Linked DNA regions of Anaerocolumna chitinilytica. The protein of the gene in region 1 binds, or shares a complex with, the protein of each later gene. Links are inferred from orthologs where the notes say so. Each region holds a gene or a part of one and is shown on either strand. Other genes may lie near its edges.

Region 1 (3,259 bases):
CCCCGGTACTATAATTGCTCTTAGTTCTTCATGGACGGCTGAAAGTATTTTCCCGGCCTCCCGCATTAAACCAATTTCTCTTTCTGACTTAATTGTTACTGACATAAGCTCTCCCTGCATCTGTTTCTTTCATTATTTGAGTATTTCCAGGATATCTTCAAAAGTATCAGACATGGTCTTTCTTCCGTCTACTTCTTTTAAAATTCCCTGCTTGTTATAATAATCGATTAACGGCTGAGTCTGATTATGATATACCTCAAGACGTTTTAAAACTGTCTCCGGCTTATCATCCTCTCTTAATACGATTTCACTACCGCAAACATCGCAGATTCCTTCAACTTTGGTAGGAATATTTACAAGATGGTAAGTAGCTCCGCAATTTAAGCAAGCTCTTCTTCCAGCCATTCTCTCTACGATATCACCATCGGGCACTTCAACATTAATGGCATAGTCTACTTTCTCGCCAATAGCAAGAAGAGCCTTATCTAATGACTCTGCCTGAGGAATTGTTCTAGGGAATCCATCCAGTATATAACCTTTTTCACAGTCTGCCTGTTTTACTCTGTCAACTACAAGGTCAACTACAAGTTCATCGGGTACTAAAAGGCCCTGGTCCATATAAACCTTTGCCTTATTACCTAGTTCTGTGCCATTCTTGATATTAGCTCTAAAAATATCACCTGTTGAAATATGAGGGACCTTGAACTTTTCTGCTATTTTTTTAGCCTGTGTTCCTTTACCAGCGCCTGGTGCGCCTAACATAATGATCTTCATTGTGTTACTCCCTTCTACAAGAAATCTGCAAATGGCGGGGCTGTGCCCCGCCTGCAGCTGTTCTATATTTTATTAATCATTTAAGAATCCTTTGTAATGACGTACTAACATCTGAGATTCAATCTGCTTCATAGTATCCAGAACAACACCAACGATAATGATGATGGATGTACCACCAAAAGATACCGTTGCATTAAATGCTCCTGAGAAGAAAATGGGAACTACAGAAACAATGGTTAAGCCGATTGCACCGATTAAAATTACGTTATTCACAACTTTTGTAAGATATTCTGTCGTAGGCTTACCAGGACGAATGCCAGGTACAAAGCCTCCCTGTTTCTTCATATTATTAGATACTTCAAGTGGATTAAAAGTAATTGAAGTATAGAAATAAGCAAAGAAGATGATTAAAACAATATACATTAGTAATCCTAGGGTATACTTAAACTCACCAAAACTTGTGAAATCGCACCAGTTATTCTGGTTTAATAAGTATAATATCTTAGGCCATACATGAGCTCTTGCAGGCTGTACTCCAAAGAAGGAAGATACAACGATAGGGAACTGCATGATAGAACCGGCAAAAATTACCGGGATAACACCTGCGGTATTTACTTTTAAAGGAATATGGGAGGATTGTCCACCAACCATTTTTCTACCTTGTACTTTTTTTGCATATTGAACAGGGATTTTTCTCTGAGCACTCTGCAGTAAAACTACAAATGCAATTACAAATACAGTTACTAAGATGATTATAACTGCACCTATAATACCGTTAATTACACTGGCAGCACCGGTAACAAAGGTTCTGAAAAGGTTTGTGAAGTCGCTTGGCAACTTTGCAATGATATTAATTAAAAGGACAATTGAGATACCATTTCCAACGCCTTTTTCTGTAATTCTTTCACCTAACCACATCAGGAAGGTAGAACCTGCTGTTAAAGTAGCTACAATAATTACTACGTTAGAGAAAGTAATACCGCCGATAAGTAATCCTGATCTACCAAATCCAATTGCCATAGCGATGGATTCAATTAAGGATAAAGCAACATTCAGGTAACGTGTAAACTCGGCGATTTTCTTTCTTCCGTCTTCACCGTCTTTTTGCAGCTCTTCCAATTTAGGAATAGCAATAGTAAGAAGCTGCATAATGATGGATGCTGTAATGTAAGGTGTAATATTCAGAGCAAGTATTGACATCCGAGTGAAAGAGCCACCAGTTAAAGTATCAAAGAAACCTAATGAAGTCTGACTGCCAACCCATTGGGAGAAATACTCCCTGTTTATTTCAGGTACAGGGAGCTGACAGCCAATTCTTACTATAATTAATGCAATTAAAGTGAACACTAACTTATTTCTTATATCTTTAATCTTAAAAGCATTTCGGATTGTTTTAAACATCTCCTAAATCACCTCAGCATTTCCACCAAGAGCTTTTATTTTCTCTGCAGCAGATTCGCTGAATGCAGATACTTTTACGTCAAGCTTCTTAGTAAGTTCTCCATTTCCTAGGATCTTAACACCATCTCTTGGGTTCCTTACAATGCCGTATTCCATTAAGGAATCTATTGTAACTACAGAACCATCTTCAAAAACATTCAGTCTGTCTACGTTGATTGCTACGATTTCTTTTGTGTTTCTATTAGTAAAACCTCTCTTTGGTAAGGTTCTGATAAAAGGTGTCTGACCACCTTCGAAACCTACTCTGGGTGCGCCGGAACGTGCCTTCTGTCCTTTATGTCCTTTACCTGCAGTCTTACCATTACCTGAACCATGTCCACGGCCTCTTCTGAAGTTTCCGCTTTGTTTGGAACCTTCTGCCGGTCTTAATTCTGATAAATTCATCTAGTACACCTCCTTACTATTTTTGGATTATATTTCTTCCACTTTTACTAAATGTCTTACCTGATCAACCATTCCTCTTACACATGCATTATCGGGTAATTCTACCGTTTTGTGGAGCTTCTTAAGTCCTAATGCTTCCACTGTTTTCTTGTGCTTAGGAATTGAGCTGATTGTAGACTTTACTAAAGTAATTTTTAATTTATCTGCCATCTTAAGACCTCCTTAGCCTAACAGCTCTTCTACAGTGATACCGCGGAGTTTAGCAACTTCCTCGGGTGTCTTTAACTGGCTTAATCCATCAATAGTTGCCAGAACTACGTTCTGCTTGTTATTGGAGCCAAGTGATTTTGTACGGATGTTCTTGAATCCGGCAAGCTCTAATACGTTACGTGCAGGACCACCAGCAATGATACCGGTACCTTCTGCGGAACGTTTTAAAAGAACAGTTGCACTGCCGAACTTTCCTGTATAGTCATGAGGAACACTTCCATTTTCATCAATAGGAAATGAAATAAGCTTTTTCTTAGCATCTTCAATTCCTTTACGAATAGCTTCCGGAATTTCAGTCGCTTTTCCAAGGCCTGCTCCAACATGGCCGTTCTTGTCACCAACTACTACTAAAGCTGTAAAGCGGAAGTTA
Region 2 (3,249 bases), 960 kb from region 1 along the record:
GTTTCATTCGCTATTAACATGAAATCTTCTATTATCTTCGTTGCTTTATTTCTGTCATAAGGCTTAATATCAATTGGACGCCCATCTTTATCTAATACAATCTTACTTTCCGGAAAATCAAAGTCAATTGAACCTCTTTTACTCCTCTTTTCCCTAAGGATTTCTGCCAGTTCTTCCATCAATCGAAACATCGGAACAAAATCCTCATATTTTTCTATTTCCGCTTCATCTTCCTCTTCCAGTATCTTCTTAACACTTGTATAAGTCATTCGCCTGTCTACACAAATAACTGTTTCTGCAATTTCATGTCCGATTACCGTACCTTTATCATCTATATCCATGATACAACTTAAAGCTAATCTGTCACTGCCTGCATTCAGGGAGCAGATTCCGTTAGATAATTTATGAGGCAGCATCGGGATTACACGATCCACTAAATACACGCTGGTTCCACGGCTTAATGCTTCCTTATCCAAAGGCGTATTCTCCCTTACGTAATGGGAAACGTCCGCAATATGAACACCCAGATGATAGATATTACCTTCTTTTGAAAGAGTAATGGCGTCATCCAAATCTTTTGCATCTTCTCCGTCAATTGTTACCGTAGGAAGGTTTCTTAAATCTGTTCGTCCAACAAGCTCCGCTTTATCAATTTCTTCTTCTGTTGTCTCTACTTGATCTAACACTTCTTTCGGAAACTCCAAGGGCAGATTATAAGCTGCGATAACCGACTTGATATCAACTCCCGGGTCATTGATATGGCCCAGAATTTCTATGATTTTACCTTCCGGGTTCTTTAGTTTATCGCCAAAGTTCGTAAGTTTCACAACTACTTTATGTCCGTTAACAGCCCCTTTGGTATGCTCCTTTTGAATAAAGATATCTTTCCCGAATTTGGTATTATCGGGAATAACAAATCCATAATTCTTGCTTTGTTCAAAGGTACCTACAACGGTTGAATTACTGCGCTCCAATATCCGAAGGACTTCTCCTTCTTTTCTTTTACCTTTTTGCCCTTCTCTTACACTTACAAGTACCTTGTCATTATGAAGAGCCCCTTTTGTAGCATTCTCCGGTATAAAGATATCATCCTCTTCCCCTTCGACTATTACAAATCCAAACCCCCTCTGAGTACCTGAAAATGTTCCAGTTTTTGTATTATTATCCGATACCCTGTATTTGCCTGCATTATCCGCCTCAATTTTACCATCAGCGGCTAAAGCTTCCAGTACTTCTCTGAAATCACTTTTTTCATTTCTTGGTACCTGCAAAATTGTCGCCATTTCTTTTAATTTCATTGGTTTGTATTCTGTACTGCTTATAAATTCAAGCAGAATTTTTTTTCTTTCTTCTAATAATATTTTATCCATATATCCTCTTTCTTTTTAAATGCAATGTCATGATTATTCAGCTTAAATAAACTTCAGAATTAGTATTCCATAATTTTTAATTATAAAATCATCAGGGTTATATAATTTTATATTCAATTAGTGCCATTCTACTAGATTATTATTCTAAGTATACCATAATTCTCCTGTATTTAATACTGTATTTTTCTATATCCCATGATTAACGCTAGTGCTGAACATTAACAGCATAAAAATTTATAAAATAAAAAACATCCTTGAAACCATATGGGTTCAAGGATGTTTCTATCAACCTATCTTGAAGTTTAATTATATAACATTTAAAACGATGGAGAAAACGAAGAAAATAACACTAAGAGCGATGGTTGCTTTTAATAAACCACCTTCCTTGGATCTACTTCTGTTCTTGCCCCAATAAGTATCTGCTAAACCACTGATAGAACCGGAAAGACCGGCAGATTTACCTTCCTGTGCTAATACACATACGGATAATGCAAGGCACGCGAGCACAAATATAATAGTTACGATTATTTTTAATACTTCCATTACGACACCTCCTAACGCACTATTTTGATTATAACACAGGTCTATAAAAAAGACAACCTCTTAAGCTTATTTTTTGATTAACAGTGATTTTCCGGTCATTTCAACAGGTTTTGTCATACCCATCATCTCTATAAGGGTCGGTGCGATATCAGCCAGGCATCCGCCTTCTTTTAAACCGTATTCCTTATCATAATTTACAAGAATAAAAGGAACAGGATTGGTGGTATGAGCTGTAAAAGGTTCACCTGTCTCATAATCGATTAATTGTTCTACATTTCCATGGTCTGCACAGATAAACATCTGGCCGTTAACTTTAATCAGAGCATCATATACCTTGCCCACACAATCATCAATTGCTTCTACCGCTTTCACAGCCGCTTCAACAATACCGGTGTGACCAACCATATCAGGATTTGCAAAGTTAACGATAATAACATCATATTTTAAGGATTCAATTGCTTCAACTAATTTTTCAGCTACTGTGTAAGCGCTCATTTCAGGCTGTAAATCATAAGTTGCAACTTTAGGAGAACTAACGAGAATTCTCTCTTCACCTTCGTTCGGCACTTCCACACCACCATTAAAGAAGAAGGTTACATGGGCATATTTTTCAGTCTCTGCAATTCTAAGCTGTTTTAAATTATTCTCAGCAAGAAATTCTCCAAAGGTATGATTAATTCCAACTTTATGGAAAGCAACTAATTTATGTCCAATGGTAACATCATAATCGGTAAAGCATACATACGTTAAATCCATTCTGCCCTTAGCTCTTACAAAGCCTGTAAATTCATCATCACAGAATGCTCTGGTTATTTCCCTTGCACGGTCAGGTCTGAAGTTAAAGAAAATTACGGAATCTTTTTCTTTTATTACAGCAACCGGTTTACCATTCTCTGTCACTACTGCAGGTACTACAAATTCATCATTTACTTCTTTATCATAAGAAGCCTGAATAGCTTCCGGGGCGCTTACTGCCTCTACTCCTTCACCATTAGCTAAAGCACGGTAAGCTTTTTCTACTCTATCCCAACGATTGTCACGGTCCATAGCGTAGTAACGTCCCATAACAGAAGCAACCTTACCAACTCCAAGTTCTTGCATTTTCTCTTCCAGAGCAATAACATAACCTTTACCGGAAGTCGGAGGAGTATCTCTTCCATCTAAGAAAGCATGCACATAAACATTCTGAATGCCTTCTCTTTTAGCCATCTCCAGTAAACCATAGACATGTGTGATATGGCTGTGTACACCGCCATCAGATAAAAGGCCGAATAAATGAAGATCCGAATTATTTACTTTGCAGTTTTCCATTGCCTGCTTTAATGCTTCATTCTGA

The links.
Region 2: the proteins of secY (region 1) and secG are in contact, whole or in part, in a crystal structure (PDB 5AWW), measured with the Thermus thermophilus proteins. The link is inferred for Anaerocolumna chitinilytica from one-to-one orthologs. Residues at the interface, in WP_096411648.1 of Thermus thermophilus: Leu14, Gln16, Arg17, Phe20, Ile34, Pro35, Pro37, Ile72, Arg108, Arg109, Asn112, Gln113, Arg116, Ile117, Ile120, Pro145, Gly146, Trp147, Phe152, Phe155, Val156, Val159, Thr160, Val162, Ala163, Gly164, Ala166, Leu167, Trp170, Glu173; in WP_223903268.1 of Thermus thermophilus: Tyr5, Ile9, Tyr12, Leu13, Ala16, Leu19, Val20, Val23, Leu24, Gln26, Glu27, Pro28, Gln30, Gly31, Ala32, Asp34, Leu35, Met36, Gly37, Gly38, Ser39, Ala40, Asp41, Leu42, Phe43, Ala45, Arg46, Val48, Tyr53, Thr56.

The regions. Positions count from the first base shown.
Region 1 is NZ_AP023368.1:5,048,580-5,051,838, forward strand. Bases 12-2,939 are described here. They hold secY (preprotein translocase subunit SecY), read right to left. Parts: upstream 2,176-2,939; coding sequence 847-2,175; downstream 12-846. Other genes in these bases: map (type I methionyl aminopeptidase), read right to left, coding at 12-105; bsdcttw_RS22015 (adenylate kinase), read right to left, coding at 133-774; rplO (50S ribosomal protein L15), read right to left, coding at 2,179-2,619; rpmD (50S ribosomal protein L30), read right to left, coding at 2,647-2,829; rpsE (30S ribosomal protein S5), read right to left, coding at 2,842-2,939. Also shown: more of map, read right to left, coding at 1-11; more of rpsE, read right to left, coding at 2,940-3,259. UniProt on the Bacillus subtilis protein: The central subunit of the protein translocation channel SecYEG. Consists of two halves formed by TMs 1-5 and 6-10.
Region 2 is NZ_AP023368.1:4,089,435-4,092,683, forward strand. Bases 296-3,213 are described here. They hold secG (preprotein translocase subunit SecG), read right to left. Parts: upstream 1,914-3,213; coding sequence 1,677-1,913; downstream 296-1,676. Other genes in these bases: rnr (ribonuclease R), read right to left, coding at 296-1,370; gpmI (2,3-bisphosphoglycerate-independent phosphoglycerate mutase), read right to left, coding at 1,980-3,213. Also shown: more of rnr, read right to left, coding at 1-295; more of gpmI, read right to left, coding at 3,214-3,249. UniProt on the Bacillus subtilis protein: Involved in protein export. Participates in an early event of protein translocation.